DNA from 2 places in the Streptomyces sp. NPDC012827 genome. Region 2 is predicted to be linked to the other one. Evidence: riboswitches for the same ligand, from Rfam matches in the RefSeq annotation. Region 2 holds a riboswitch; the other holds the start of a gene.
What was found. Region 2 has a riboswitch for S-adenosylmethionine ahead of ACFY60_RS12950 (aminotransferase class V-fold PLP-dependent enzyme). Riboswitches for the same ligand answer to the same signal wherever they lie in the genome.
Positions count from the first base shown of each region.

Region 1: another riboswitch for S-adenosylmethionine. It lies ahead of thrC (threonine synthase); the one in region 2 lies ahead of ACFY60_RS12950 (aminotransferase class V-fold PLP-dependent enzyme).

Region 1 is NZ_JBIBBY010000004.1:451,949-466,943, reverse strand. Features, by position in the region: gene cdgB (diguanylate cyclase CdgB) at 1-1,716, shown strand, start outside; gene ACFY60_RS11590 (CBM35 domain-containing protein) at 1,826-2,797, shown strand; gene ACFY60_RS11585 (1-phosphofructokinase family hexose kinase) at 2,851-3,771, opposite strand; gene nagA (N-acetylglucosamine-6-phosphate deacetylase) at 3,907-5,076, opposite strand; gene ACFY60_RS11575 (ROK family protein) at 5,076-6,044, opposite strand; gene ACFY60_RS11570 (extracellular solute-binding protein) at 6,254-7,537, shown strand; gene ACFY60_RS11565 (DUF3263 domain-containing protein) at 7,713-7,979, shown strand; gene otsB (trehalose-phosphatase) at 8,059-8,910, shown strand; gene ACFY60_RS11555 (trehalose-6-phosphate synthase) at 9,070-10,521, opposite strand; gene ACFY60_RS11550 (hypothetical protein) at 10,617-12,092, opposite strand; gene ACFY60_RS11545 (glucosyl-3-phosphoglycerate synthase) at 12,176-13,117, opposite strand; SAM riboswitch class I at 13,238-13,391, shown strand; gene thrC (threonine synthase) at 13,385-14,710, shown strand; gene ACFY60_RS11535 (MoaD/ThiS family protein) at 14,726-14,995, shown strand, end outside.
Region 2 is NZ_JBIBBY010000005.1:135,285-150,279, reverse strand. Features, by position in the region: gene ACFY60_RS13000 (glycosyltransferase family 4 protein) at 3-1,157, opposite strand; gene ACFY60_RS12995 (glycosyltransferase 87 family protein) at 1,283-2,563, shown strand; gene ACFY60_RS12990 (DUF2079 domain-containing protein) at 2,659-4,110, shown strand; gene ACFY60_RS12985 (hypothetical protein) at 4,153-5,370, opposite strand; gene ACFY60_RS12980 (NlpC/P60 family protein) at 5,418-6,452, opposite strand; gene ACFY60_RS12975 (NlpC/P60 family protein) at 6,646-7,692, opposite strand; gene ACFY60_RS12970 (NYN domain-containing protein) at 7,950-9,314, opposite strand; gene ACFY60_RS12965 (hypothetical protein) at 9,348-9,590, opposite strand; gene ACFY60_RS12960 (rhomboid family intramembrane serine protease) at 9,750-10,484, shown strand; gene ACFY60_RS12955 (Lrp/AsnC ligand binding domain-containing protein) at 10,481-10,762, shown strand; gene ACFY60_RS12950 (aminotransferase class V-fold PLP-dependent enzyme) at 10,849-12,264, opposite strand; SAM riboswitch class IV at 12,505-12,621, opposite strand; gene trpD (anthranilate phosphoribosyltransferase) at 12,712-13,776, opposite strand; gene ACFY60_RS12940 (cytochrome bc complex cytochrome b subunit) at 13,933-14,995, opposite strand, start outside.

The DNA.
Region 1 (14,995 bases), on a different contig from region 2:
TCGGAGCCCTACGTCCGTCTCTCGACCCTGCGGCAGCTGCACCAGGTCGTGGCGGACCTCAACACCGCCCGCAGTCTGGCGGACACCGTGCAGACCGTCGCCGACGGAGTCGTCGCCGGTCTCAACTACGAGCTTGCCTGCGTCAACCTCGTCCGGCCCGACGGTGACCTCGTCGTCGCGGCCTTCGCCGGCAGCTCCGCCGCCGAGGCCCTGATCACCGGCCGGGTCGGATCCCGCGCCGCCTGGGACCGGCGCCTGTCCATGGGCGTCGCCTGGGGCGACCTCCGGTTCATCCCGCACACCGAGGGCTGGGTCCTCCTCGACGACGACGTCCCCCAGTGGCACACCGAGGGCCCCGCGCCCCGCTTCGAGGACGAGTGGCACCCGCACGACCGGCTCTACGCCCCCATGTACGCCCCCGGAGTCCGCTCCGGCCAGGGCGGCGGACCGGCGGGCCCCGGCCGGGAACTCCTCGGCGTCATATCCGTCGACCGCCCGCGCAACGGCCGGCATCCCGGGCCCTGGGGCCAGGAAGCCCTCCAGATGTACGCCTCCCAGTCGGCCATCGCGATCAGCAACGCGCGCCTGCGCTCCAACATGCAGCGGGCCCTCGTCCGGCTCGAGCGCGAGCAGCAGGCGCTGCGCGCCAGCGAGGAGTCCTTCCGGCAGGCCTTCGAGTACGCCCCCTCCGGCATGGCCATCGCCGAGATGGGCGGCGACCAGCACGGAAGGCTGCTGCGGACCAACGACGCCCTGTGCCGGCTCCTCGGCCGCCCCGCCTCCGTCATGCGGCGCTACTCCTTCGCCGACCTCGTCCACCCCGAGGACATAGGGACACTGCTGCGCACCTCCGCCGAAGGCGGCCGGGCCGAGCTGCGGCTGGCGCGGCGCGACGGCACGTACGTGTGGGTCTCCCTGCGGAACTCCGTGGTCGCCGACACCGCCGACGGGCCCCGTTTCCTCCTCACCCACGTCGAGGACATCGAGGAACGCAAACGCCACGAGCTCCAGCTCGCCCACCGCGCCTCGCACGACGCCCTCACCGGGCTGCCCAACAGCGCCGAACTCCGCTCCCGGCTCTCCGCCCGCCTCTGCGAGCGCCCGGCGCACGCCGTGGGACACGAGGCGGGGACGTACGGGTACGGGACGGGCCCCGGCCCCGAGCTCGGCCCCGGCCCGGACGCCGCCCACGAGTCGCCGTACGAGTACGACCACGAGCACGAGCACGGCTTCGGCTTCGAGCCCGCCGGGATGCCGGGCGCCTACGACCACCACGTCCACCTCGCCGCCCCCTCCGCGGGCGAGACCGACGACGGCACGAAGGGGCTCGCGGTCCTCTTCTGCGACCTCGACGGCTTCAAGTCGATCAACGACCGGTTCGGGCACCACACCGGCGACGCCGTCCTCATCGAGGTCGCCCGCCGGCTCACCACCGGCGTCCGCGACGGTGACACGGTCGCCCGGCTCGGCGGTGACGAGTTCGTCGTCCTCGCCGACGGCCTCGGCGCGGCCGACGCCGCCGACCTGGCCGTACGCCTCCGCAACGCGATCATTCCGCCGATCCGGGTGGACGGCAGGGCCGTGCGGGTCGGGGCGAGTTTCGGTATCGGCTGGGCCGAATGCGGCATGTCGGTGGAAGAGGTCCTGAACTCCGCCGACCAGCGGATGTACGTGGAGAAACGCTCCCGCGCCAAGGTCCACCGCCGCGCCGGCTGACCGCGCCGGGGGCCGCCGGCCGGTCAAGGGGCCGCACCGGGGTCTGGTCCGTTCGGGGTAGGCTCGCCCGGTCGGCGACGGCTGGCGAGCATGGATAGGAGTGACCCGGATGGCTGCCGGTAACAACGGCGCGAGCAAGCCCGAGGACGACGATCCCTTCGGCTATCTGTACGCGGACGGCCAGGCAGCCGGCGCGCAGGGCCCGCAGGGCGGCGGCTACGGCTACCCGGGCCCCGCGCCCGCGCAGCCCGGTGTGCCCCGCACCTCGTACAACCAGGTCCGCACGGTCGGAGAGCGCCAGTACGGTGCCCCCACCCAGGGCCACGGCCAGGCCTACGTACCGCCGCAGCAGCAGGCGCCGTACGGCAGGCCGCACCCGCAGTACGCGGCGCCCGAGACCTACGGCGGCCCCCCGACCCGTCCCGTCCCCCCGCAGCACGGCGGCGGCTCCGGCCGCGGCCCGAACACCAAGGGCCTCCTGATCGGCGCGGTCGCGGTCGTCGCGGTCGTCGTCGCCGGCATCGCCGCGGCCGTGATCTCGAACACGGGCGACGACAAGGACCCGCAGGCGGGGACGGGGACGACCTCCGCTCCGACGGCGCCCGCGTCCCAGAGCCAGGAGACCCCGAGCGCGCAGCCCAGCAGCGAGCCCACCCCCGCAGAGCTGCCGAAGCAGGACGCTGCCACGCTGCGACTCGGTGGTTCGGCCGCGCTCGGCAAGGACGTGAAGGGCGCCGAGGGCATCGACGGCGCCTATGTCGCGGGCTTCAACGCGCAGGGCTCCTCGGTGACCTGGAAGGCGAACATGCCCGACGGCGGCCAGTACCGGCTGACCGTGCGCTACACGATTCCCGCGGTCGACGCCAACGCCACCCTGACGGTCAACGGCAAGCCGAATCCGCAGCCGATCGGCCTGAAGAACTTCATCCACTCCTCGGACCCGAACCTGGAGAAGAACTGGCAGACCACGTGGGCGCCGGTCACCCTCCAGAAGGGCGAGAACGAGATCAAGATCTCGTGCGAGCAGGGCAACCAGTGTGACGTCCTGCTCGACTGGCTGCAGGTCACTCCCGAGCGGTAGGACCGGCCCCACGGGCCGGTCACGACCCCGGCGGCCGTGCCCCTGACCCCCGGTCAGGAGACCTCCCGCACCGTCACCTTCGGCAGCAGGTCCTCGTACGCCGCCGCGTCGAACTCGCCCGCCACCGGGGAGAGGACCGTCGCCGCCGAGAGGGCGACCGCGCGGGTCAGGCGGACGGCCCAGGGGGTGGCGTCGATCAGGCCCGAGAGGAGGCCCGCGACGGCGGAGTCGCCGGCTCCGGTGGGGTTGCCGTGGACGGGGCCGGGCGGGGCCGCCTGCCAGAGGCCTTCCGGCGTGGCGGCGAGAAGGCCCTCGGGGCCGAGCGAGGAGATCACCGCGTGGGCGCCGCGCCGGCGCGCGTCGAGGGTGGCGCGGTGCGGTTCGCGGGCCCCGGTCAGCTGGGCCAGTTCCTCGGCGTTGGGCTTCACGAGGTCGGGGCGGGCGGCGATGCCCCGGCGCAGCGGTTCGCCGCTGGTGTCGAGGAGGACGGGGACGCCGGCGGCGCGGGCGGCGCGGACGAGTTCGGCGTAGGCGCCGACGTGGACGCCGGGCGGCAGGCTGCCGCAGAGGGCGACCGCCCGGGCGCCGTCGAGCAGCTCGGTGAAGCGGTCGCGGAAGGCGGCCCACTCCTCGGGGGTGACGGTCGGCCCCGGTTCGTTGAGCTGGGTGGTGTCGCCGGTGGTGGTGTCCACGACGGCGACGGTGCGGCGGGTGGGCCCGGCGGTCTCCACGAGCGCGTCGCGGACCGTGGAGAGCTCCGCCAGCCGTTCGCGGAGCACGGCTCCGGTGGCGCCGCCCGCGAAGCCGGTGGCGACCGTCTCGTACCCGAGGGTGTCGAGGACGCGGGCGACGTTGAGTCCCTTGCCGCCGGGGCGTTCGATGACCTGGGTGACGCGGTGGGAGGCGTGCGGGACGAGGGCGGGGACGCGGTAGGTGAGGTCCAGCGCCGTGTTGAGAGTGACCGTGAGGATCACCTGCCCACCCTCCGTACTCCCTGGGACGATCCTGTGGAACGAACGCTCCGACGGGCATCGATCATGCCAAACGAAAGGCGCTCGGCACAGTCCCTCCGGCCGACCCGCGGCCGACCGCCCTCGTCCGGCCGCTGATCAGACCCCCGTGGGGGCCACCGTCCGGGCGGCCGTGGGCGTCACGATCCACTCCCCCTTGCGCATCACGCCCGCGAGGTCGAAGTTCCGGTCGAGGACGACGAGGTCGGCGTCCTTGCCGGGTTCCAGGGAGCCGACCCGGTCGTACACGCCGAGCAGCCGCGCCGGGTTGGCGGAGACGGCCTGGACGATCGCCTCGACGGGCAGCCGGTCGACGGTGGCGGCGCGCTTGAAGGCGCGGTCCAGGGTCAGGGTGGATCCGGCGATGGAGCCGCCCTCGACGAGCCGGGCCACCCCGTCCCTGACCTCGACGGCGAGCGTGCCGAGGGCGTACGTGCCGTCGCCGAAGCCGGCCGCGTCCATGGCGTCGGTGATGAAGGCGACGCGTCCCGGGCCGGCGTGGTGGAAGGCCAGTTCCAGGGCGGCGGGGTGCAGGTGGGTGCCGTCGTTGATCAGCTCGACGGTGATCCGCTCGTCCTCCAGGAGGGCGGCGATGGGGCCGGGCGCGCGGTGCCCGAGGGCGGGCATCGCGTTGTAGAGGTGGGTGGCGACGGTGGCTCCGGCGTCGATGGCGGCGACGGTCTGCTCGTACGTGGCGTCGGTGTGGCCGATGGCGGCGATGACGCCGTGCTCGGCGAGGAGGCGTACGGAGTCGAGGCCCCCGGGCAGCTCGGTGGCGAGGGTCACCATGCGGGCCTGGCCGCGCCCGGCGTCGATCAGCTTGCGGACCTCGGCCGGATCGGGGTAGCGGAGCAGGGTCTCGTCGTGGGCGCCCTTGCGGCAGGGGGAGATGAAGGGGCCCTCGAAGTGGAGGCCGGCGATTTCGCCCTGTTCGGCGAGTTCGGAGAGCAGTCCGGCCCGCTGGACGAGGAAGTCCATGTCGCCGGTGACGAAGGAGGCCGCGGTGGTGGTGGTGCCGTGGAGCCGGTGGGTGTGGACGCCCTGGAGGACCTCGTCCACGGTGCCGGAGGTGAAGGAGGCGCCACCGCCGCCGTGGTTGTGCATGTCGACGAAGCCGGGCACGAGCCAGTGGCCGGTGAGATCGAGGACGGGGGCGTCCCCGGGCGCGCTGCCCGCGATGCGCCCGCCGTCGATGATCACGCGCCCGTTCTCGACGGTCCCGGTGGGCAGCACGACGTGTGCGCCGGCGAGAACCTTGTGATCGGCCATCAGGCGGAAACCTCCGGGTCGGTGGGGCGCTGGGTCGGCTCGGGGCGCCGGTCGGCGAGCAGGTCCCAGGCGAGGAGGCCCGCGCCCAGGCATCCGGCGGTGTCCCCGAGGGCCGCCGGGACGATGGCGGGCAGCTTCTGGAACGTGACCCGTTCCTCCACCGCGGCCCGTAGTGGTGTGAACAAGGTTTCCCCGGCCTCCGCGAGACCGCCACCGATGATGAGGGTGCGCGGGTCCAGCAGGGTGAGCGCGGTGACGAGCCCGTCGGCGAGCGCGTCGACGGCCTCCTGCCAGACCCGTACGGCCGCGGGGTCACCGGAGGCGACGGCCTTGGCGCAGTCGGCGGCGTCCGCGCCGGGGTCGCCGCTCGCCTCCGCCCAGGCGAGGGAGACGGCGGAGGCGGAGGCGTACCGCTCCAGGCAGCCGCGCTGGCCGCAGCCGCAGTCGGTGCCGCCGGGGCGGACGACGATGTGGCCGATCTCGCCGGCGTAGCCGTGGGCGCCGGCCTCGATGCGGTCGCCGATGCCGATGGCTCCGGCGATGCCGGTGCCGAGGGGCACGAAGAGGAAGCGGTCGGCGCCGCGGCCCGCGCCGATGCGGCCCTCGGCGAGACCGCCGGTGCGCACGTCGTGGCCGAGGGCGACGGGGAGGCCGCCGAGGCGGTCGCTGAGGAGGGCGCGGAGGGGGACGTCACGCCAGCCGAGGTTGGCGGCGTAGACGGCGATGCCCTGCTCGGCGTCGACGATGCCGGGGACGGCGACGCCGGCCGCGGCGGCGGGTTCGCCGTACCGCTCCTCGCCGAGGGCGCGGAGTTCGGCGGCGAAGCCGAGGATCGTCCCGACGACGGCCTCGGGGCCGCGCTCGCGTCCGGTGGCGCGGCGGGCCTCGTGGAGCAGGGTGCCGTCCGCCCCGACCAGGGCGGCCTTCATGCCGGTGCCGCCCACATCGAGGGCGATGACGTGATTCACGGGGGACAGTGTGGCGCGCGACCACCCAAAAGGTCTAGTCCACTTCCGTGGATTGTTGCGTGCGGATACAAATGCGGGCTCCGTCATGGAGCCATGCTTCCCACCCGGTTGCGGAAGTGATACCCGCGTGGTGTAGACCTCTTATCCGGGCCGGGGGGAGACTGACGGCCTCAAGCGGTACGAACGTGCAGCTCAACGACGAGCAAAAGGTGGATGAAGCCGTGGAGCGGCGACGATTTCTTGGACTGACCGCGGCCGCCGCCGCCCTCGCGACGACGGGTACGGCCGCCGGCTGCGGCGTCCTCGGCGGCGACGACGGGAACGTGACGCTCACCGTGGTCGCGGCCGACTACGACCTGACCGGCGGCGACACCACGAAGAGGTACTGGGACGGCCTGGTCGCCGCCTACCGGGCCAAGCACCCCGAGGTGACGGTCCAGGTGCGGATCGAGTCCTGGAACGACGTGGACCGCACGGTCGCGGAGCTGGTGAAGGCCGGCAAGGCCCCCGACATCGCCCAGATCGGCGCCTACGCCGACCACGCCGCCGCGGACCGGCTCTACTCGGCCGACGAACTCCTGTCCATACCCGTTCAGGCGAACTTCCTCGGCCCGCTGCTCGCCGCCGGGGAGAGCCGGCGCACCCAGTACGGCCTCCCCTTCGTCGCCTCCACCCGCCCCCTCTTCTACAACCGCGACCTCTTCGAGGCGGCCGGCGCCCAGCCGCCCACCACCTGGGCCGAGCTCGCCGCCGCCGCCCAGAAGCTCAAGGCGCACGGCGTCCCCACCCCCTTCGCGCTGCCGCTCGGCCCCGAGGAGGCCCAGGCCGAGGCCATGATGTGGCTGCTCAGCGGGGGCGGCGGCTGGACCGACGCCGGCGAGCACTACGCCATCGACTCCGAGGCGAACATCCGCACCTTCGAGTGGCTGCGGAAGAACCTCGTCGGCAAGGGCCTCACCGGCCCCGTCGCCCCGGCCGAACTCAACCGCAAGGCCGCCTTCGCCGCCTTCACCGAGGGCCGGGTCGGCATGCTCAACGGCCACCCCTCCCTCGTGAAGGAGGCCGCGGCGAAGGGCATCCGGGTCGGCCAGGTTCCGCTGCCCGGCGTCGACGGCAAGCCCAAGACCTCGATGGGCGTCGCCGACTGGATCATGGGCTTCAGGCAGAACGGTCATCGCAAGGAGATCGGCGACTTCCTCGACTTCCTGTACAGCGACGAGAACGTCCTCAAGTTCGCCGGCGACAACGACCTCCTGCCGGTGACGCGCACCGCCTCCGCCCGGATGGAGACCGACCCCCAGCACGCCAACCTGCGCGAATTCCTCAAGGCGCTCCCCGACACCCAGCTCCCGCCGGTCGGCAAGACCTCGTGGGCCGCGGTCAGCGAGAACATCAAGCAGAACATCGGCCGCGCCGTCGCCCCCGGCGGCCGCCCCGCCGAGGTCCTCGGCGCGATCGGCCGCGCCGCGACGGCGGCGGAGGCCGCCGAGTAGGCGGTACGGCTCCGGCGGCGGCCGGGCGCGAGGGCGCACGGCACCGCAAGCGGCGGGCCCGGACGCGTACGGCTCCGGGGCGGTGGAGCCGGGGCCCGTACGGCTCCCGGGGCTCCACGGGCGCGCCCGTACGGCTCCGGGGGCGACCGTCGGTGCCGGGTAATAGGTTGGTCGTATGACCACCGGGGAGCGGGACGCGGCACAGGACGACGGGAGCGGGCTCGGCGCGCTCGCCCGCGCCCTGCTCGCCGTCGAGCGCCGCTCCTGGCCCGGCCCCGGCGCCAAGGAACGGGCCGTCCGGGAACAGCTCGGCCTCTCCCCGACCCGCTACTACCAGCTGCTCAACGCGCTCCTGGACGATCCGCGGGCCCTCGCCCACGACCCGGTGACCGTCAACCGGCTGCGCCGGGTCCGCGCCGAGCGGGAGCGCCGCCGCCGCTGAACCGCCCGGACGGCCGCCTGCCGGCCGGCGTGAGCCGGGCCACGCTGATGAGTCGCCCGTCCCTGGGTAGGGTCATGACATGGTCAGCAGCCTTCCGCACCCGACCACACCCGCCGGCCGCGACGGCCTGGCCGCGCTGCTCGCGCGGCCCGAGCAGGCCGTCGTCGCCCTGGACTTCGACGGGACACTCGCCGAGATCGTCCCCGACCCCGAGCAGGCCCGCGCCCATCCGGGTGCGGTGGCCGCGCTCGCCGCCCTCGCGCCCCGGATCGCCTCCGTGGTCGTCGTGACCGGCCGCCCCGCGGGGGTCGCCGTCCGGTACGGCGGTTTCGCCGGTGTCGCCGGGCTCGACCGCCTGGTCGTCCTCGGCCACTACGGGGCCGAACGCTGGGACGCGGCCACCGGCACCGTCACCGCCGCCGCCCCGCACCCCGGAGTGGCCGCCGTCCGAGCCGAGCTCCCCGGCTTCCTCGACCGGCACGGCGCCTGGCCGGGCGTCTGGATCGAGGAGAAGGGCCGCGCGGTCGCCGTCCACACCCGCAGAGCGGTCGACCCCGAAGGCGCCTTCGAGGCCCTCAAGGGCCCGCTCGGAGACCTGGCGGCCCGCCACGGCCTGGTCCTGGAACCGGGCCGGATGGTCCTGGAACTGCGGCCCCCCGGCATGGACAAGGGCGTGGCGCTCGCCTCGTACCTGCGCGAGACGGACGCCGGGTCCGTCCTGTACGCGGGTGACGACCTGGGCGACCTGCCCGCCTTCGCCGCCGTCGAGAAGCTCCGCGCCGACGGCGTCCCGGGCGTCCTCGTGTGCAGCGGCTCCTCCGAGGTCCCCGCGCTCGCCGACCGCGCCGACCTCGCCGTCCCGGGCCCGTCCGGTGTCGTGGAGTTCCTGACGGACCTGGCGGAGGCGGTGGGCGAGGCGCCCCGCTCCTGACCTGACCTGACCTGACCTGACCTGACCTGACCGGAACGGACCGACGCGGCGGGGGCGGTACGGAAGGCCGAGGCCTCCGTACCGCCCCCGGGGAAGCGGGTCCGCCGGCGTGCGGCCGGGCCGCTCACGCCGATCCCGGTGCCGTCGCCGGCGTCCGGCTCAGCCGCGCGGCAGCTCCCGCAGGGCCTCCAGCTGGGTCAGGAACCAGCGCTGGGGCGGGAGGGCCGTGGCGGCCGCCGCGAGGCGTTCGGTGCGGCGGGCGCGTTCGTCGTCGGGCATGGAGAGGGCCGTGTGGAGGGCCTCGGCGGTCCGGGAGACGTCGAACGGGTTCACCGTCAGCGCGTGCTCGCCCAGCTCGCCGTGGGCGCCCGCGCCCGTCGAGAGGACCAGGGCGCAGCCGGACTCGGAGACCACCGGTATCTCCTTCGCGACCAGGTTCATGCCGTCGCGGACCGGGTTCACCAGGGCCACGTCCGCGAGCCGGTAGGCGGCGAGGGAGCGGGTGAAGTCGTCCTCCACCGAGACGAGGACGGGCTGCCAGTCGTCCGCGCCGAACTCGGCGTTGATCTCGCCGGCGAGCCGCGCCACCGACTCGGTGTAGGCGCGGTACGACTCCAGATCCTGCCGGGAGGGGTACGCGGAGGCCAGGTGGACCACCCGGCCCCGCCACTCGGGGCGGGTGGTCAGCAGCTCGCGGTAGGCGAGCAGGCCGCGCAGGATGTTCTTCGACAGCTCCGTGCGGTCCACCCGGACGATCGTCTTCCGGCCCTCTCCGACCTCCTCGCGGAGCCGGGCCAGCCGCTCGTCCACCTCGGGGCGGTACGCGAGGGCCCGCAGCTCGCCGGCGTCCACGCCCAGCGGGTAGGCCCGGACCCGGGTGCGGCCCTTTCCGATGTCGTACCGCACGTGCTCGACGCCGTGCCAGGGGTCGCCGCTCGGCCAGACGCCCTCCGCCGTCCCCGTCGCGTCGTCCCGCCGCGCGCCGCTGATGAACGCGGACGCCCATTCCCAGGTGTGGAAGCCCAGCTCGTCCGCGCCGAGCATGCCCCACACCAGCTCGCCCGCGATGTCGTCCGGCAGCATCGCCAGGTACGCGGGGGAGGCCCACGGGGTGTGCGTGAAGTGTCCGATCCGCAGTTCGGGCCGCAGCTCCCGCAGCATGCCCGGGACCAGGGCCAGGTGGTAGTCCTGCACCAGGACGGCCGCGTCCTCGTCCGCCTCGGCGGCCAGCACCTCGGCGAAGGCCCGGTTGTAGGCGCGGTACGCCTCCCAGAGGCGGCGGAACTCCGCGTCGAAGACGGGCTCGCGCGGGATGTCGTACAGGTGGTGGTGGAGGAACCACAGCACCGAGTTGGCGATGCCGTTGTACGCGTCGGCGTACACCTCCGGGTCGATGTCCAGCATCCGGACGCCGGGCTCGGCGACGCCGCGCCGCACCGCCTCGCGGTCGCCCTCGCCGAGCGCCGCGCACACCCACAGGCTGTCCTGCGAGGAGACGGCGCTCAGGCCCGAGACCAGGCCGCCGCCGCCCCTGCGGGCGTCGAGCGACCCGTCCTCGCCGAGTGTGTACGAGACCGGTCCCCGGTTGGATGCCACGAGCACAGAAGCCATGTGCCGAACCTAGCCCGTCCCGTAAACGCTCAAACGTGCGTATACGAGACGGGCCGGTCCGGCCACGGCCGGGCCCCGGGAGCCGGGGGCGCCGTTCAGAGGTCGCGGCGCCCGCGCAGGGCCGCCTTCGCCACCAGACCGGTGCCGGCCAGGGCGAGGGCCAGGCCGCCCAGCAGCCACAGCCGTTCACCGTCGCCGCCGGTCGAGGCCATCGTCCCGCCGGCGGACGGCGGGACGTCCCGGGCCCCGGGCCCCGGAGCCCCGGGGAGGGCCGGGGCGATCCCGGACCCGGCCGGGTACGCCGTCCGGGTCGGCCCCGGGGGCGCGCTCGGGGCCGGCGTCGGGGACGCGGCCGGGGTCCCGCTCCGGGCCGGCGTCGTGGACGCGGCCGGGGTCGCGGGGGCCGGAGCCGTCTCCGTCGCGGGGCCGGGCCGCGCCGCCGGCGCGCCCGCCGCCCCCGTCGCCGCCGTGTCCGGCGCGGGTACGGACAGGGCCAGGGCGGCGGGCACGTACGTGTCGCCGTCCGGGGCGAAGGACAGCTCCACCGAGGTCGCGTCCCGGGCAACCGTGCCCTCGGGCAGTTCGAAGGTGCCGACGTCGAGCCCCGGCAGGACGGCCGGGAGGCCCGTACGGGACGCGGCCGCGCTCCGGCCGTCCACCAGGAACCGGTCCCCCGGTGCGACGCCGCCGAACGCCGTCACGGCCGCCCGGACCGTACCGCCGCGCCCGGTGAGCCCGGCGAGCCCGTCGACGGTGAGCGTGGTGACCCGCGAGGCCGGACGCTGCAGGACGTGCCCGCCGTACACGCGGACGTCCCGCCGCTCGCGGCCCGCCTTCGCGTCGGGCCCGGGGAAGGCGTACACCACGGTCAGGGACCAGCCGGCCGCGCAGCCCGCGCCGTTCGCCGCCCAGACGTTGCCCACGGCCACCGGTGTCGTGCCCGGCCCCGAGACGCCCGCGAAGGCGGCCGTGACGTCGGACTCGCCGGTGTAGAAGCGCGGCCCCTGGGTCTTCGCGGGGTCCGTGACCATGCTGTCGACCGGGACCGGAGCCGCGCGGCCCGTCCCGACCCGGAGCAGCGGGGCGGTCGTCGCCGGCTCGCCCGGGGACGGCACGGCGTCCGCGCCCGAGGCGGCACAGCGCCGCAGCCCCCGCCCGTCCGCCGTCTCGTACGTGCCGTCGTGACCGCCCCAGAAGAGGCGGGCGTACGCCACCTTGGCGCCGGCCGGCACCCGGATCCCGGCGGTGCCGGAGCCGTACGCGGGGGCTTTCCCGCCGGACGAGAGGCCCGCCGGGTCGACCCGCTCGCGTACGGGCGGCTTCGCGCCGGGCGGGACCCGGCCGTCCGCCGCGCACGGGGCGGGGGCGCCGGCGCACCGCATGACCGAGGCCCCGGCGGTCGTGAAGTCCCCGTACAGGGTGGCCCCGTACCGCCGGCCGAACGGTTCGATCACGTCCGCCGACGAGGGGGTGACCGCCGGAGCGGGGGCCGGTGGGGAGCTGTCCGCCGTGGCCGGGCCGGTCGCCGCGAGCGGGAGCGCGCTCGCGGCCAGGACGACGGCCGCGAGCACCCTTCCGGGGCGCGGCCGTCCGCAAGGGGCTTGTCTGAAGCGCATACAACAGAAATGTAGGTAAAACCCACCATTTCCGGGTGTTACGCCACGCGGCGCCGCGCATACTCCGTGATCCCGGCGATCGGCGGACGCTCCTCCGTGTCCACCGCGTACGTCCGGGGCTCGAAGCCCGACTCCCCCCGCTCGAACTGGGTCAGCCAGGGCCGCGTCAGGGGCCCCCGCGACAGCCGCAGCTGAGCCGTCCGGTAGATCGCCGCCGCCATCCGGCCGAGCGCCTGACCGTCCTGGTGCCGGTGCTTGCGGACGCCCACGTCCACCTGGGCGAGGGCGTCCAGGCCCACCAGGTGCAGCGCGTCCACCAGGAGCGCCAGCTCCACTCCGTAACCGACGGGGAACGGCAGCCGCTCCAGCAGGGAGCGCCGCGCCGCGTACTCACCGCCCAGCGGCTGGACGAAGCCGGCCAGCTGCGGCCAGTGCAGGTTCAGCAGCGGGCGCGCCACCAGTTCCGTCACGCGACCGCCCTGACCAGGGGCGTCGCCGAGGGGCCGGTCGTACATCGCCTTCACGAGGTCCACGTCCGGGTCCGTGAGCAGCGGACCCACGATGCCCGTGACGAAGTCCGCCGAGAAGTCCCGCAGATCGGCGTCCACGAAGCACACCACATCCCCGCCCGTCACCATCAGTGACCGCCACAGGACCTCGCCCTTGCCCGGCACGGCGGGTATCCGGGGGAGTATCGCGTCCCGCGCGACCACCCGGGCCCCGGCCGCCGCCGCCACCCCCGCCGTACGGTCCGTGGAACCGGAGTCGATCACCACCAGCTCGTCCACGAGCGGCACCGACGCGGTCATCAGCTCGCGCCGGATCACGGAGACGATGTCCCCGACCGTCGCCTCCTCGTTGAGCGCGGGCAGCACCACGCTGACGGTCGTCGAGCGCTTGGCGGCGAGAATCCGCTCCAGCGGTCGGTCGGCCACGGACCAGGACCGCCGGCCCAGCCAGCGCTCCACCTCTTCCAGCACGTGATCTCCATCTCGCGGTTCGGACGACCATCTCAACCGTCCATGCCTTCGGTTACAGTCTTGAACAACGCGAAGGCCCGTCGCATGTCGGGGTGCCGCCCGCGTTCCACAACCGAATACCGCTCATCCAGAGGGGCAGAGGGATACGGCCCGTTGAAGCCCCGGCAACCCTCCAGTCGGTTCTCGTCCGCGCCACGGCGCGCCAGCGGGGTCCCCGGCTAGGGAAGGTGCCAAATCCGTCTCATGGCGAAACGCGTCATGAGGAAGATGAGGAGAAAGGGCCTCGCCTCCATGGCTGTACAGACCGTCGCACCCGCCACCGGCTCCGCCGGCACCACCGTCGACCTCGGACCCGCCTCCGGACTTTCCTGCCGCGAATGCGGCGAGGTCTTCGCCCTCGGCCCGATCTTCGCCTGCGAACTCTGTTTCGGCCCCCTCGAAGTGGCCTACGAGCTCCCCGCCGGCGACCCCGAGGAGCTGCGCAGGCGGATCGAGTCCGGCCCCGCCAACATCTGGCGCTACGCCCCGCTCCTGCCCGTCCCGGCCGACGTCGCCGAGAAGCCGAACCTGAATCCCGGCTGGACCCCGCTGGTCAAGGCCGACAACCTGGCCCGCGAGATCGGCGTCGAGCCCGGCAAGCTGTTCGTGAAGGACGACTCCGGCAACCCGACGCACTCCTTCAAGGACCGGGTCGTCGCCCAGGCCCTGGAGGCCGCCCGCGCCTTCGGCTTCACCACCCTCTCCTGCTCCTCCACCGGCAACCTGGCCGGCGCCGTCGGCGCCGCCGCCGCCCGCGCCGGCTTCCGCTCCTGCGTGTTCATCCCGCACGACCTGGAGCAGGGCAAGGTCGTCATGGCCGGGGTGTACGGCGGTGACCTCGTCGCCATCGAGGGCAACTACGACGACGTGAACCGCTTCTGCTCGGAGCTCATCGGCGACCCGCTCGGCGAGGGCTGGGGCTTCGTGAACGTCAACCTCCGCCCCTACTACGGCGAGGGCTCCAAGACGCTGGCGTACGAGATCTGCGAGCAGCTCGGCTGGGTCGTCCCGGACCAGCTGGTCGTCCCGATCGCCTCCGGCTCGCAGCTGACGAAGATCGACAAGGGCCTCCAGGAGCTCATCAAGCTCGGCCTGGTCGAGGACAAGCCCTACAAGATCTTCGGTGCCCAGGCCGAGGGCTGCTCCCCGGTCTCCGCCGCCTTCAAGGCCGGCCACGACGTGGTCCGCCCGCAGAAGCCGAACACCATCGCCAAGTCCCTCGCGATCGGCAATCCCGCCGACGGCCCGTACGTCCTCGACATCGCGCGCCGCACCGGCGGTGCCGTGGAGGACGTGAACGACGAGCAGGTCGTGGACGCGATCAAGGTCCTCGCGCGGACCGAGGGCATCTTCGCCGAGACGGCGGGCGGTGTGACGGTCGGTGTGACGAGGAAGCTCGTCGAGGCCGGTCTCCTCGACCCCTCGCTCACCACCGTGGTCCTCAACACCGGTGACGGGCTCAAGACCCTGGACGCCGTGGCCGACAGCTCGCAGGCGACCGCCACCATCCGCCCCAGCCTGGACGCGTTCCGCGACGCCGGCCTGGCCCACTGAAAGGTTCGTGAACACATGGCCGTGAACGTCCGCATCCCCACCATCCTCCGCACCTACACCGGCGGGCAGGCCGAGGTGCCCGCCGAGGGCGCGACCCTCGCCGAGGTCATCGCCGACCTGGAGAAGAACCACACGGGCATCGCCGCCCGCGTCCTGGACGACCAGGGCAAGCTGCGCCGCTTCGTCAACGTGTACGTGAACGACGACGACGTGCGCTTCGAGCAGGGCCTGGAGACGGCGACGCCCGACGGCGCCGGCGTCTCGATCATCCCCGCCGTGGCCGGC
Region 2 (14,995 bases):
CGCTACACCTGGCCCTGGAGGAGTTCCCTGAGCCGCTCCGCCAGAAGGTCCCAGCGCCACTTCTCCTCGACCCAGGCACGGCCCCGCTCCCCCATCCGCGCCCGCAGTTCGGGGTCGAGGAGCAGGGTGGCGACGCGGTCGGCGGTCTCCTCGGCGGAGCCGCCCCTAACGACCCAGCCGGTCTCGCCGTCCAGGACCGCGTCGGGCGCGCCTCCGGAGTCCCCGGCGACGACGGGCAGTCCGGTGGCGGAGGCCTCCAGGTAGACGATGCCGAGGCCCTCGACGTCGAGCCCGCCGCGCCGGGTCCGGCAGGGCATGGCGAAGACGTCACCGGCCCCGTAGTGCGCGGGCAGCTCGGCCCAGGGCACGGCGCCGGTGAACCGTACGGACCCGGCCACCCCGGTCGTGGCGGCGAGGCGGCGCAGCTCCTTCTCGTACGGGCCGCCGCCGACGATCAGCAGCACGGCGTCGGGCACCCGGCGCAGGATCGCGGGCATGGCCCGGATCAGGGTGTCCTGGCCCTTGCGCGGGACGAGGCGGGAGACACAGACGACGACCGGGCGGTCGCTGAGGCCGAGGCGGGCGCGGACCCCGTCGCCGCCGGAGCCGGGGTGGAAGGTCTTCTCGTCCACGCCGGGCGGGAGCTGCGCCATGCGCCCGGCGGCGGCCGGGGTGAGGGCGGTGGCGATACGGGAGCGGGTGTACTCACCGAGGTAGGTGATCGTGTCGGTGCCCTCGCCGATGCGGCGCAGCAGCTGCCGGGCGGCCGGGAGCTGCGCCCAGCCGGCCTCGTGGCCGTGGGTGGTGGCGACGAGCCGCCGGGCCCCCGCCCTGCGCAGCGCGGGAGCCATCAGGCCGAGGGGGGCGGCGGCGCCGAACCAGACGGCCTCGCAGCCGTGTTCGCGCAGCAGGGCGGTGGCGCGGGCGGTGACGCGCGGGGTCGGCAGGAGCATGGTGGTGCGGTCCCGTACGACCGTGAAAGGCTGCTCCGCGTCGAACGCGGCGGTCGCCTCGGCCCCTTCGCGGCCCCGCTTCCAGGTGGAGGCGTAGACGACGATCCGCTCCGGATCCAGACGCAGCGCCATGTTGTGCAGGAATGCCTGAATTCCGCCGGGGCGGGGCGGGAAGTCGTTGGTTACGATCAGGGTCTTGTGCATCGTGGCCATCCCGGCCGACAGTACGCGATCGCACCCTTCGCCCGGCACCACCATCCTCCGCGCGAGCGGACCGACAGGACAGGAACCCCACAGGTATGACGGGTGCGGCGCGACGGGGCTCCCCCATGGATCGGCGACTTCCGGCTCCCCGGCGACCTGACCGGCGGCTACCCGGTCTGCGGCTGCCGCTCGCCCTGTGGGGGCTGACCCGGATCGTCCTCCTGCTCTGTGTGCTGCGCGTGGTGGTCGTCCCCGGCCCGGACGTGGCGGTCGAGGTCGACCAGATCTACCGGAGCTGGTTCGACGTCCTGAAGACCGGGACGTACCCCGAGTCGGACGTGACGTGGCAGTACCCGCCCGGCGCGGCACTGCCCATCCTCGCCCCCGCGCTGCTGCCGTTCCTCGACTACACCGCCGGCTTCTTCGCCCTGGCCCTGCTGTGCGACGCGTTCGTCCTCGGCCTGCTCCTCCACACCGGGCGCCGTCCCGGCCGGTCGACGCGGGGCGCCTGGCTGTGGCTCGCGGCGGTCCCGCTGCTGGGCCCCACCGCGTACGCGCGGTACGACATCATGGTCACGGCCGTCGCGGTGGCGGCGCTGCTGTCCGCGATCCGCAGCCCCCGGCTGCTCGGCGCCCTCGCGGGCTTCGGCGCCATCCTGAAGGTGTGGCCGGCGCTGCTGCTGGTGGGTACCGCGAACGGCCGGGCCACCTGGCGTTCCTGGCCGGTGGCGGCGGGCGCGGCGAGCGGGGTGCTGCTGCTCTGCGCCCTGTGGATGCCGGGCTCGCTGACCTTCCTGTCGTACCAGAGCGAACGCGGCACCGAGGTCGAGTCGCTGGGGGCGACGGTCTTCCACGTGGCCCGGCACTTCGGCTGGGAGGGCGGGGCGCGGATGAACTACGGCTCGATGGAGTTCCTCGGCCCGTACGTGTCGTGGGTGACGACCGCGTCGATGACGCTGACCGTCGCCGCCTTCGGCTGGCTGGTGCTGTGGCGGTTGCGGGCCCGGCGCTTCGTCACCTCCACGACGGCGGACGCGGCGTTCGTGGCGGTGCTCCTCTTCACCACGACGAGCCGGGTCATCTCGCCGCAGTACATGATGTGGCTGGCCGGTCTGGCGGCGGTCTGCCTCGCCTACCGGTCGAGCCGGATGCGGCGGCCCGCGCATCTGGTGCTGTGGGCCACGGCGGTGACGCAGTTCGAGTTCCCCGTGTGGTTCTCGCACGTCACCCAGAGCGATCTCCTGGGCATGACGGTGCTGTTCCTGCGCAACGGGCTCCTGGTCGCGGCCACGCTCCACGCGTGCCGGATCCTGTGGCGCCACACGGTGACCGAGGCGGGCACCGTGCGCATCCCGGTCCCGGCGGCACCGGCGGAGCGGGACAAGGTGCTCACCGGCTCGTCCTGAGGCCCCCGGCCGCGATCCGCACGGCCCCGGGCGCCCTGGGGCGGCGCTGCTACCCTGAGGGGCCTCCTCCCTCCTGATTAGGTTCTCCTGCTGACATGACTGACCTGAAGCTTCCGGCCGATCCCCGTCAGCGGCGCACCGGAGCGGAGGGCGACGGCGCGGGAGACGGGGCACGGACCCCGAAAGGGGCCTCCTGGCGGACGCCGCTGCTGGTGGCCGGAGTCTTCTTCCTGGTCTATCTGACACTGTCGGCACGGCGTCACGCGGTCAACCTCTCGACCGGCTACGACCTCGGCATCTTCACGCAGATCGTGCAGTCGTACGCGCGGTTCTCGCTGCCGTACTCCCCCCTCAAGGGGCCCGACTACAACGCGCTCGGGGACCACTTCCACCCGATCCTCGTGCTGCTCGCGCCCGCGTACAAGGTCTTCCCTTCGAGCTACACCCTGCTGGTCTGCCAGGCGGCGCTCACCGCCTTCTCCGCCGTGCCGCTGATGCGCTGGGCCGAGGAGGTCAGGGGCCGCCGGTTCGCCCTCTGGGCGGGCCTGTCGTACGGGGCGTCCTGGGGCCTGGCGGAGCTCATCTCCTTCGACTTCCACGAAGTGGCGTTCGCCGTCCCGCTCCTCGCGCTGTCGCTCTGCGCGGCGGGGCGCGGCCGGTGGGGAGCGGCCGTCGCGTGGGCGGTCCCGCTGGTCCTGGTCAAGGAGGATCTCGGGCTCACGGTGGCGGCGATCGGTCTGTACGTGGCCTGGAAGGGGCCGCGCGTGACGGGACTCCTCCTCGCGGTTCTGGGGGCCGGGGCCACGGCCCTGGAGATGCTGGTGATCCTGCCGGAGCTCAACCCGATCGGGCAGTTCGCCTACTGGCCGCCGGAGACCGCCGCGGAGCCGAGCCTGGCGGCCCAGGCGGTCGGCGCCTTCTGGCCGCCGGTCAAGTGGCTCACGGTCTTCATGATCGCCGCACCGACCGGCTTCCTCGCACTGCGTTCGCCGCTCGTGCTCATCGCGCTGCCGACGCTCGCCTGGCGCTTCACCTCCCCCAACCCCTTCCACTGGGGGACCGACTTCCACTACAGCGCCGTGATCATGCCCATCGCCTTCGCCGCCGCGGTGCACGCCGTCGCCAAGGGCGGCATCGAGGCGCGCAGGCTCCTTCCGGCCTGCGTGGTGGGGGCGGTGACCACCTGCGTCACCCTCTTCACCCACCCGCTGCACGAGGTGGTCACCCCCCAGCTCTGGCGCGAGACCAGCCAGGTCAGGGCGGCGGACGACCTCCTGAAGAGGATCCCGGACGGCGCGACCGTGGCCGCCTCGAACCAGCTGGCCGCCCAGCTCGCCGACCGCGCCACGGTCAGCGAGGTGTGCCTCTTCCCCCGGTCCTTCCCGCCGAGGGAACCCGCCGAGTGGCTGATCTACGACAACGCCGACCGGTCCGACCCGGACTGCCCCACCGGTACGGCCCTGGAGAGGACGGGCGGGGTCACGGGCTACCGGCTCGTCGAGCACCGGGAGGGCGTCTTGCTCCTCCGCAGGGCGGACCTCCCGTAGGCCGGGGACCCCGTCACGGAACCGGGCGCCCCCGCGCCCCGCTCAGCCGAGCCGCTCCGCGACGAACGCCCGCCAGCGCCGTGTGAACTCCGCCTCCGTGACGCCCAGCACCTCGCCGAGCGCCTTCTCGACCGCGCCCTCGCGCCGCCGCTGGGCACCCACCGCGCGGTAGAAGGCGGTCAGTTCCTCCGCACCCCACCGCTCGGCGATCAGCTCGCAGGCCAGCCACCCGCTCCCGTACGCCCGCGCCAGCGCCTCCGGGTCGCCGTCGAAGGCGAAGTCCCCGTCCTCGGGCAGGCGGGCGGGGAGCCGGCCCGCCCGGACCGCGCGGTGCAGTTCGGGGGCGGCCTCGGCGGCGGTGCGACCGGTGCCCCGGTCGGCCACCCAGTCGGCGAAGCCCTCGGAGAGCCAGACCGGGGTGGCCGGCGAGGTCCGGGTCCGGGTGGCGACGTGGACCGTCTCGTGGGTGAGGACGAACTGCCGGCCGAAGGCTCCCAGGGCGCCGTACGCCTCCGGATTGACGATCACCCGGTCCGCCGGCGCCGTGGGCCCGCCCCCGATCCGGCCGGTGGTGACCGCCGCGATGCCCCGGTAGGTGTCGGCCGGCGCACCGAGCAGCCCGCCCATGGCGCCGACCGTCGCCGGCACCAGGACCACGATCCGGCCGGCCCAGTCACGGCCCCAGGCGGCCGAGACGGCGGGCACCGCCCGGTCGGCCTCCGCCGCGATCCGCCGCAGCCGCTCCGGGTCCTGGCCCACCCCGAGGACCAGGCTGTGCCGCCCGGTCGCCGCCCGGACCTCGCCCTGCTGCCAGAGCTGCTGGGGGGCGCCGGCGGCGGGCCGGTCGCCGCTCACGTACCAGCGGCCGTCCCGTTCGGTGAGGTCGACGACCCGGTCGCCGGTCGCGGCCCCGGAGTCGTACCCCTCGATCCGGTGGGCGAGTTCGGCCCGGACGGTGGCGCGGCCGGTGCCCGCCGGGTCCACGCCGGTGACCCGGTAGCGCAGGGTGCCGAGCGGGACCTCGGCGAGGCGGTGGAAGGCGGCGCGGGTGTCCGGGGAGCCGGCCGGGTCGAGCGTGCGCCGGTAGGCGGCCTCGTCGCGGTCGAGCAGGGCCCGCGCGTACCGGTCGAGCAGGGCCTGCGCCTCCGCCCGCGCCGGGGCGCCGGGGCCGGGCTCCGCGCAGCCCGTGAGGACGAGCAGCAGGGCGGCCAGGCAGGCCGCGGCCGTCCGCCGCACCGCACCACCGTCCTGGCCCGCCACGGCCCGATCGTACGGGTGGGACGGCGGGCCTCCGGGGCGGAGGCCGGTCAGACGCGGGTCACGGTGACGTGCGACATCATGTTCACCGGGTCGTAGCGGACCGTGGCCCCGGGGTAGGGGGCGTGGATGACCTGGCCGTTGCCGGCGTAGATGCCGACGTGGCTGGCGTCGCCCCGGTAGGTCACGAGGTCCCCTGGCCGCGCCTGCGAGAGCGGCACCTGACGGCCCGCGTACCGCTGCGCGGCCGAGGTACGGGGCAGGCTGATGCCCGCCTGGCGGTACGACCAGACCATCAGGCCCGAGCAGTCGAAGGCGGAGGGGCCGGTGGCGCCCCACACGTACGGCTTGCCGACGGCGCTGCGGGCGGCGAGGACGGCGGCGGCGGCCCGCGAGGAGCCGGCGGCGGCGCCCGTGAAGGGCGGTGGCTCGGAGGCGGTCGCCGCGGCCGGTCCGTCCGCGCGGCCGCCGGTGCGGGAGGCCCGCTCGAAGTCGGCGCGCTCCTCGGCGGTCAGGGCGGCCAGCACCCGGCGGGCCCGGGCCAGCTTGCCCTCCACGGTCCGCTTGTGGCGGGCGACCTCGGCCCGGCTGCGTTCCAGTTCCGCGAGGACCTTCCCGGCCTCGGCGCGCACCTGGTGGAGCCGGCGCTGCTCGCGCCGCAGCTCCCCGAGGGCGACGCCCTGCCGGGCGGTGACCCGGTCGAGGGCGGAGGCCCGGTCGAGGTAGCTGTCCGGGTCGGCGGAGAGCAGCAGGGCGAGGGCGGGGTCGATGCCGCCGGAGCGGTACTGGGCGCCGGCGACCGAACCGAGCACGCCCCGCATGCGGTTGATCCGCTCCTGGCCGCGGGCGAGGCCGTCCTGCGCGCGGGTGACCGCGGTCCGCAGCGCGTCCGCCTTCTCGTCGGCCCGGTGGTACGCCTCCGTGGCCCGCTCGGCCTCCTCGAAGAGGCGGTCGACGGTGGCGCGGGTCGCCTCCGGGGTGGCCCCCGGGTCGGCGCTCGCGGGGACGGCCCCGAAGGACGCCGCCGCGGTGGCCGCGGCGGCGGTCAGCACGGTGACCCTCGTGGGTCGGCGGTGGGACGCCACGTAACACGCTCCGTTGGATCGACGCGGACAGCGCGGCAGACAGTAGCCGCAAGTGACGCCGTGTCCAACGAACCCGGAGGGCACGCACAGTGACGCCCCGCCGGAGAACACAGGTCACCGGCGGGGCGTCAGGTCAGCGTGGTGCGGGGCGAACCACCCGATTGGGCGGCAGTCCGAAGCGGTCGGGCGGGTTTCAGCCGCCGATACGGACGCCGAACTGGAAGGTGCCCATGTAGTCCATCGACTCGTAGCGGACGTTGGCGCCCGGCTTGGGAGCGTGCAGGATCGTGTTGTTGCCCGCGTACAGGCCCACGTGCGACAGGCCGTTGAAGAAGACGAGGTCGCCCGGCTTGAGCTGGCTGCGGCCGATCTTCACGCCGTCGTTCTGCTGGGTGTAGGTGGTGCGGGTGAGCCGGGCGCCGGCCTGGCGGTAGGCCCACTGGGTCAGACCGGAGCAGTCGTACGAGTTGGGGCCCTCGGCCCCGGAGACGTACGGCTTGCCGATCTGGGTGGCGGCGGCGGCCAGGGCGGCGCCGCCGAGGCCGGAGGCGGGCACCTCGTTGCCGAGGTCCATGCGCTCGCCGGCGGCGCGGCTGGCGCGCTGCTCCTTGGCGCGCTCCGCCTGCTCCAGGCGCTCGCGCTCCTCCTGGGTGAGGGTGTTGAGCAGCTGGCGCGCCTCGGCGAGCTTGCCGAGGTACTTCTTCTTCTTGGCGCCGAGGGTCTTGCGCACGTCCTCGAGGTCGGCGAGCTTCGCGGTGGCCTCGGCCCGCTGCTGGGCGAGGGAGCGCTGCTTGCCCTGGATGGTGGTGAGGACGTCGGCCTGCTGGGCGCTCAGCTGGTCGATCGCGGACGCCTTGTCGAGGTAGGTGTCCGGGTCGGCGGAGAGGAAGAGCTGGAGGGCCGGGTCGATGCCGCCGGAGCGGTACTGGGCGCTGGCGACCGAACCGATCTGGTCCCGCAGGGTGTTGAGCTCCTGCTGGCCGCGCGCGACCTTGTCCTGGAGGTCCCCGATCTCCTGCTGGAGCTTTCCGCGGCGTTCCTCGGCGAGGTTGTACTGCTCCGTGGCCTCCTCGGCCTCGTGGTGCAGCGCGTCGACCTTGGACTTGACCTCGTCGATCTTGGGCTTGGGAGCCGCCTGGGCGCCGGACTGTGCGGAGAGCGCGACGGCTGCGGCCGCGGTCGCGGTGAGCACGGTCACGCGGGTACGGCTCGGCTGCTTGGGTCGACGGTGGGACGCCACGAAGGCGGCTCCTTCTTCCTCGAGCGCCGCCCGACCGGGGAGGGGCGGGCGGTTCCTTCGCTGTCACCCCGGATGGGTGATCAACCGCGCGAAGGTTCGAGGCCTGACCCTAGTGACCATCTTGTGATCAGTTCAAATCCCACTGGCAAAAATCTCGCCCACGCACCACTTTATTTACACACAGTCCACGGGCGGTGATGGCCACTTGACGATAAGCCACCCATAATTCGGGCATAGCGCCCGTGAGTTGACAGGTGTCACGAGAGCCGCGAAAGGCGCTTCAGCAACAAGGCGGACGCCACGGGCCGGGCACCCGCCTTCGCCACCCCGTCGGCCACCTCGCGGTCGGTGGAGACCACCACGACCGGCCGCCCCGGCGGCTCCGCCCGCACCAGCTGGCGGATCAGCTCGTCCGCCGTCACGCCCGGCTTGGAGAACAGCACCCGCACCCCGCGCGGCGGCGCGAGGAGCACCGGGGCCGCCAGTTCCGCCCCGTCGAAGACACAGGTGACCTCGGCCCCGGAGCGGGCCGCGAGGGCCGAGAGCCCGCCGAGCAGCCGCAACCGCTGCTTCTCCAGCGGCATCGTCGGATAGCCGGTCTTGGTGACGTTGTAGCCGTCGACGACCAGATGCGTCTGCGGCAGGGCGAGCAGCTGGTCGAGCAGGGCCGGGTCGGTCTCGGACAGCGCCCGGGCGGCGATGTCCTTGGCGGACATCCGGCCGGGCGCGACCGCGTCCACGGTGTCGGCGGGGTGCACGGAAACCGGGGGCAGGGCGAGTTCGCGCCGCAGGCCCTGCGCCGCGTCGAGGACCGTGTCGAGCAGCAGCCGCAGCCGCATGTCCTCCACCGAGCGCCCTTCCCTGGCGGCCCGCCGGCTCGCCTCCAGGGCGGCCTCGACCTCGCCGAGCCGCGCCTTGAGCCGCCGGCTCTCGCTCTCCGCGGCCGAGACCTGCGCGGCCGCCTCCGCCCGTACGGCGTCCGTCTCGGCCTGGGCGCGGCGCAGGGCCGCCTCGCCGCGCTTGACGTCGCTCTGGGCACTGCGCAGCTTGCGGTGGACCGATTCCGCTTCCTTGCGGGCCGCCTCCAGGTCGTGGCGCAGCTGCTCGGTCTCGGCCCTGGCCCGGTCCCGGGCGGCCGCCAGCTCCCCGCGCAGCCGCTCCAGCTCGCGCCGGCCGGCCTCGTCGGCGCGCTCCGCGTCCGCGCGCACGGCCTCCTCGCCCGCCGCGGCGACGAGCTTGACCCAGCCGGGCGGGCGCAGCACGTACGCTGCGGCGGCCACCTCGACCGGGTCGACGGCGGCGGGCGGGGCGCCCGACTCGACGGCGGCGGCGAGGTCCGGCTGGGCCGTGCGGAACCGTTCGCCGATCCGCTGCCGGAAGAGAGGGTCGGTCTCCAGGGCCGTCGCCATCGCGTTGCCGGCGAACCTGGCCCGGCGGCTCGCGGTGAACCGGGCGTACTGGCGGAGGGGTGCGGGCAGCTCCGCGACGGTCAGCCCGCCGAAGGCGTCCGCGACCAGCGCGACGACCCGCCGCCGTACACCTTCCGGCAGTGGGTGGTCGAGCGTCTCGGCAGCGTCACCTGCCGCGCCGGCCGGCTCACCACCGTGCGCGGGCTGCTCCACGATCCGTCACCCCTATGTCGTCCGCGCCGTCCCTCAGGAGGCGGCGCCCGGCCTGTCCACCAGCTCGATCTGGTCCACCGCGTTGCACCAGCGGCAGCGGACCGACTCGATGGTCTCACTGACCACCTGACGCTCCTCGACCGTCGGCTCCCCGGCCAGGTCCAGATGGACGTACTCCACGACCTTGGACGAGCGGGTCACGTCGAAGCGGGTCAGATTGCCGCAGAGCGTGCAGCGCCAGCGGGTCTCGGCGGTCGGCAGGGGAACCGTCGTCATCGTGCCGTCCTTCTTCCTGTTGCGGTGGTACCAGGTGCGGGAGCCGCGGTGCGCCGTCGAACTGCGGTTGTACTGCCCGTAACCCTACGGCCTCCCCGGTACGCCGCGGCACGGCGAGGCACTCTGTCCACTTCGCCCGTCTTGCGTCATCATCTCCGCATGATCGACTGGCGACGAGCGGCCCGGGGAGCGTGGCACGGCGCCCGGCACGGGCCCGCGGTGACCTACACGCTGATCGCCGCGTGCTGTCTCCTCTTCGCGATCGGCCCGGTGTCCGGGCTCCATCCGGGGTACGGCACCGGGGACGCGCTGCTCGCCGCGCAGAGCGCCTACTTCCGCGAGTGGGGGGTCGTCCCGGCCGAGCTGATCAGCGGTGAGCCGCGGGCCCTGCTCACCCCGCTGACGGCCCTCTTCGTCCACGGCAGCTGGCTGCACCTGCTGGGGAACATGCTGTTCCTGTACGTCTTCGGGGCGATGACCGAGGAGCGGATGGGCCGGTTCGGCTACGCCCTCTTCTACCTCGTCACCGGCTACCTGGCGCTGCTCGGGTACGCGGTGGCGCACGCGGACAGCGAGCAGACCCTGGTCGGGGCCTCTGGGGCGATCTCCGCGGTGCTCGGGGCCTTCCTCTTCCTCTTCCCCCGCGCCCGGGTGACCAGCCTCTTCCCCTTCCTCTTCTTCCTGCCGCTGCGCTTCCCCGCCTGGATCGTGCTGATCTTCTGGTTCGTGATCCAGTGGCTGGCCGCGCGGTCGGCCGGAGCCGGTCCGGGCGTCGCCTATCTGGCCCATGTGGTGGGCTTCTCCGTCGGCTTCCTGTACGCCTGGGGGCGCTACCGCGGTGGGGATAGAGTGAAAGCCCCAGCCGCGGCGACCGAGGGAGAAAGCCAGCCGTGATCACCGCGATCGTGCTCATCAAGACCAGCGTGGACCGCATCCCCGAGATCGCCGAGTCGATCGCCGCCCTGGAGAACGTCAGCGAGGTCTTCTCGGTGACGGGCACCTACGACCTGATCGCCATGGTGCGGGTACCGCGCCACGACGACCTGGCGGACGTCATCCCCGGCCGGATCAGCAGGATCCCGGGCGTGGAGGCCACCGACACGCACGTCGCGTTCCGGACGTACTCCCAGCACGACCTGGAGGCGGCCTTCGCCATCGGCCTGGAGTCCTGAGCGCCCTCGGACCGCACGGTGAAGGGGGCCTCCCGGGACGGGAGGCCCCCTTCACCCGTACGAGTGAGTGACCAGCGGGGTACGGGTCAGCCGCGGTCGGGGACGCAGCGGCCGTCCTCGGTGCGGTACGACCAGCGGGCGCCGTCCCGCACGAGCTCCTTCACCGCGCCGACGAACCGGTCCACGTGCTCGTCGGGGGTGCCGGCGCCGAAGCTGACCCGGATCGCGTTGAGGGAGCGCTCGCCCGGCCGCGCCTCGGGGGCGCCGCAGGCGCCGACGTCCTGCGGGTCGCTGCCGAGCAGGGTGCGGACCAGCGGGTGGGCGCAGAAGAGGCCGTCGCGGACGCCGATGCCGTACTCGGCGGAGAGCGCGGCGGCGAAGTGGGAGCTGTTCCAGCCCTCCACGACGAAGGAGAGGACGCCGACGCGGGGCGCGTCGTCGCCGAAGAGGGAGAGCACCTTCACCTGCGGGACGCCGGCGAGGCCGGTGCGCACCTTCTCGATGAGGTGCCGCTCGCGGGCGACCAGGTTCTCGAAGCCGGCGTCGGTGAGCGCCTTGCAGGCGGAGGCGACGGCGTAGACCCCGATGACGTTCGGGGAGCCGGCCTCGTGCCGGGCCGCGGTGGTGTGCCACTCCACCTCCACACCGCCGTCGGCCCGGCGGGCCACCGTGCGGGAGGCGCCGCCGCCCGCGAGGTACGGGTCGGCGTCCTGGAGCCAGTCGGCGCGACCGGCGAGGACGCCGGAGCCGAACGGCGCGTACAGCTTGTGCCCGGAGAAGGCGACCCAGTCGACGTCGAGTCCGGTGACGGAGACCGGGTGGTGGGGGGCGAGCTGAGCGGCGTCGAGCACGATCCGGGCGCCGTGCGCGTGCGCGGCGGCGGCGAGTTCACGGACCGGCCACAGTTCGCCGGTGACGTTGGAGGCGCCGGTGACGCAGACCAGGGCGGGGCCGTACGGGTCGCGGTCGGCGAGCGCCCGCTCCAGGGTCTCGACGGCCTGGGCCGGGGTGCGGGGCGCGTCGAGGTAGGTCACGCGGGCGTCCTGCCAGGGCAGCAGCGAGGCGTGGTGCTCGGTCTCGAAGACGAAGACCTGGCAGCCGGCGGGGAGCGCCCGGGCGAGGAGGTTGAGCGAGTCGGTGGTGGAGCGGGTGAAGACGACCTGGTCGCCGGGGCGGCAGTCGAGGAACTCGGCGACGGTGGTCCGGCTGTTCTCGAAGAGGTCGGTGGAGAGCTGCGAGAGGTACCCGGCCCCGCGGTGGACACTGCCGTAGTACGGGGCGTAGGCGGCGACGTCGTCCCACACGCGCTGGAGGGCGGGGGCGCTGGCGGCGTAGTCGAGCGCCGCGTAGGTCACCTCGCCGCCGGTGACGAGGGGGACGGTGACGTCGCGGCCGAGGACCGGGAGCGGGGCCTCGCAGCAGGGGTCGGCGGACTCGGCGGTGGCGGCGGGGACGGAAGCGGAAACAGCGGCGGTGGCGGCGGCGTTCGGGCGTGCGGACATGGCGGTATCTCCCGGCGGGGCAGTGCGGAATGGCTTCGGTGGTTCCCGTACGCGGCCGGGCACGGCGGGGTACGGGTGCTGCCTCGGAGGCTCAGGGGGACGCGGACGCGCGCGGACCTGCGTGCGGGTACGCGGAAGTGACCCTGTGTCCGAGGGTGAAGAAGGGGCGGATTCGCCCTATCGCATTCGCTTGCTCACGGAAAAACGCTCCTCGAGAGACCAGGACCCCTGGTGTCGAGGGGCCCGCGCTTGCCGTAGACCTCGCTGCCTACGGCCTGGTCTTCACCCGGGGCACCCCGCCACGGACGGAGGGTTGCCGGACAGCAAGCCGGGGCTTCACAGCTGTCACTCATGACCTGCCACGCATCCTGCCACATGATCGCCGAAACGCAAGACCCCGGTCCGCATGCTGGGACCGGGGCCGTCGCCGCTGAGGCGGCGCGGGGCTCAGGCGTGGCTGGCGGCGATCCAGCGTTCCAGGACGCGCCGGGCGGCGCCGGAGTCGATGGACTCGGCGGCCTGTTCGATGCCCGCGCGGATCTGCTCGGCGAGGGTGCCGTCGCCCGGTCGGAGGGCGGTGAGCGCCGCCGCCGAGTTGAGCAGCACCGCGTCCCGCACCGGACCGGTCTCCCCGGCGAGCAGCCGGCGGGCCACGTCGGCGTTGTACGAGGCGTCGGCGCCGCGCAGGGCGTCCACGGGCACCAGGCCGATACCCACGTCCCTCGGGTCGAAGGCCTCCTCCCGTACGGCGCCGTCGCGGACCAACCAGACCCGCGACGTGGCCGTGGTGGTCAGCTCGTCGAGTCCGTCGTCGCCGCGGAAAACCAGGGCGGAGGAGCCGCGTTCGGCCAGGACGCCGGCGACGATCGGGGCCATCCGGGCGTCGGCGACACCGGTGGCCTGGGCGCGGACGCGGGCCGGGTTGGTGAGCGGGCCCAGGAAGTTGAAGACGGTGCGGATGCCCAGTTCCTTGCGGGCCATGGCCACGTGACGCAGCGCCGGGTGGAACTTCACGGCGAAGCAGAAGGTGATCCCGGCCTCCTCGGCGACCTCGGCCACCCGGCGCGGGGTCAGCTCCAGGTTGACGCCGAGCTTCTCCAGGACGTCGGAGGCGCCGGACGCGGAGGACGCGGCGCGGTTGCCGTGCTTGACGACCTTGGCGCCGGTGCCGGCGACGACGATCGCCGACATGGTGGAGATGTTGACCGTCTTGGCGCCGTCGCCGCCGGTGCCGACGATGTCGACGGTCTCGCCGGGCACGTCGATGGTGTTGGCGTGCGCGTACATGGTGCGGACGAGGCCGGTGATCTCCTCGACCGTCTCCCCCTTGGCACGCAGGGCGACGACGAAGCCGGCGATCTGGGCGTCGGTGGCCTCGCCGCGGAGGATCCGGTCCATCGCCCAGGCGGTGTCGTCGGCGCTCTGGTCGCGTCCGGTGAGGAGGCCGTCCAGGACGACGGGCCAGGAGCGGCCCGCCGTGGTCGGTCCTCCAGCGGGGGTCGCAGCGCTCATGGCAGCTCCTGGTGGTCGTCACGTGACGGATACAGGGTCACCCTATCGACCGGTGGGAACGGCAAAGAGCCCCGTCCATCGAATGGACGGGGCTCTCGCCGTGGCGACCTTCTGGGGTCCCCCGGGGCGAGGCCTCAGGGGGAGGAGGTCAGGTGATCAGTGGTGGCCGTGGCCGCTCTGGATCTCCTTGTACTCCTCGACGGTGGGCTTGGCGATCTGGCTGTCCTCGCCGTAGTAGCCCTTGTTGAGCTTGACCCGCAGCTTCTCCATGCGCCCGACCTTGCGCTCGACACCGTTCTCGTCGACGGCCGGCGGCAGCTCGGCGGGCTCGTACTGCTCGTGCGCGGTGAGCTTGTACAGCTCGCCCTGGCTGAGCGGCTCGTGGACCTCGACGAACTCACCGTGCGGGAGGCGCTTGATGATGCCCGACTCGCGGCCGTGCAGCACCTTGTCCCTGTCGCGGCGCTGGAGGCCGAGGCAGATCCGCTTGGTGATGATGAACGCGATGACCGGTCCGGCGAAGAAGAAGATCCGGACGAACCAGGTGATCGAGTTGATCGACAGGTGGAAGTGGGTCGCCCAGAGGTCGTTTCCACCACCCACGAGCATGATCATGTACGCGGTGATCCAGGCGACACCGAAGGCGGTGCGCGTCGGAGCGTTGCGCGGGCGCTGCGCGATGTGGTGCTCGCGCTTGTCGCCGGTGATCCAGGACTCGATGAACGGGTAGACCGCGATCGCGCCGAGCACCAGCGGGAAGATCACCAGCGGGATGAAGACGCCCAGGACCAGGGTGTGGCCCCAGAGGTTGATCTCCCAGCCCGGCATGACACGGATCAGACCCTCGGCGAAGCCCATGTACCAGTCGGGCTGGGCGCCGGTGGACACCTGGTCCGGGCGGTACGGGCCGAGCGCCCAGATCGGGTTGATCGAGGCGATGGCCGCGATGATCGCGATGACACCGAAGACCAGGAAGAAGAAGCCTCCGGCCTTGGCCATGTACACCGGCAGCAGCGGCATGCCGACGACGTTCTTGTTGGTGCGGCCGGGGCCCTCGAAGTGCGTGTGCTTGTGGACGAACACCAGGATGAGGTGCGCGACCATCAGGCCCAGCATGATGCCGGGCAGCAGCAGCACGTGCGCCGAGTAGAACCTGGCCACGAAGTCGCCGCCGGGGAACTCCCCGCCGAACAGGAACATCGACAGGTACGTGCCGATG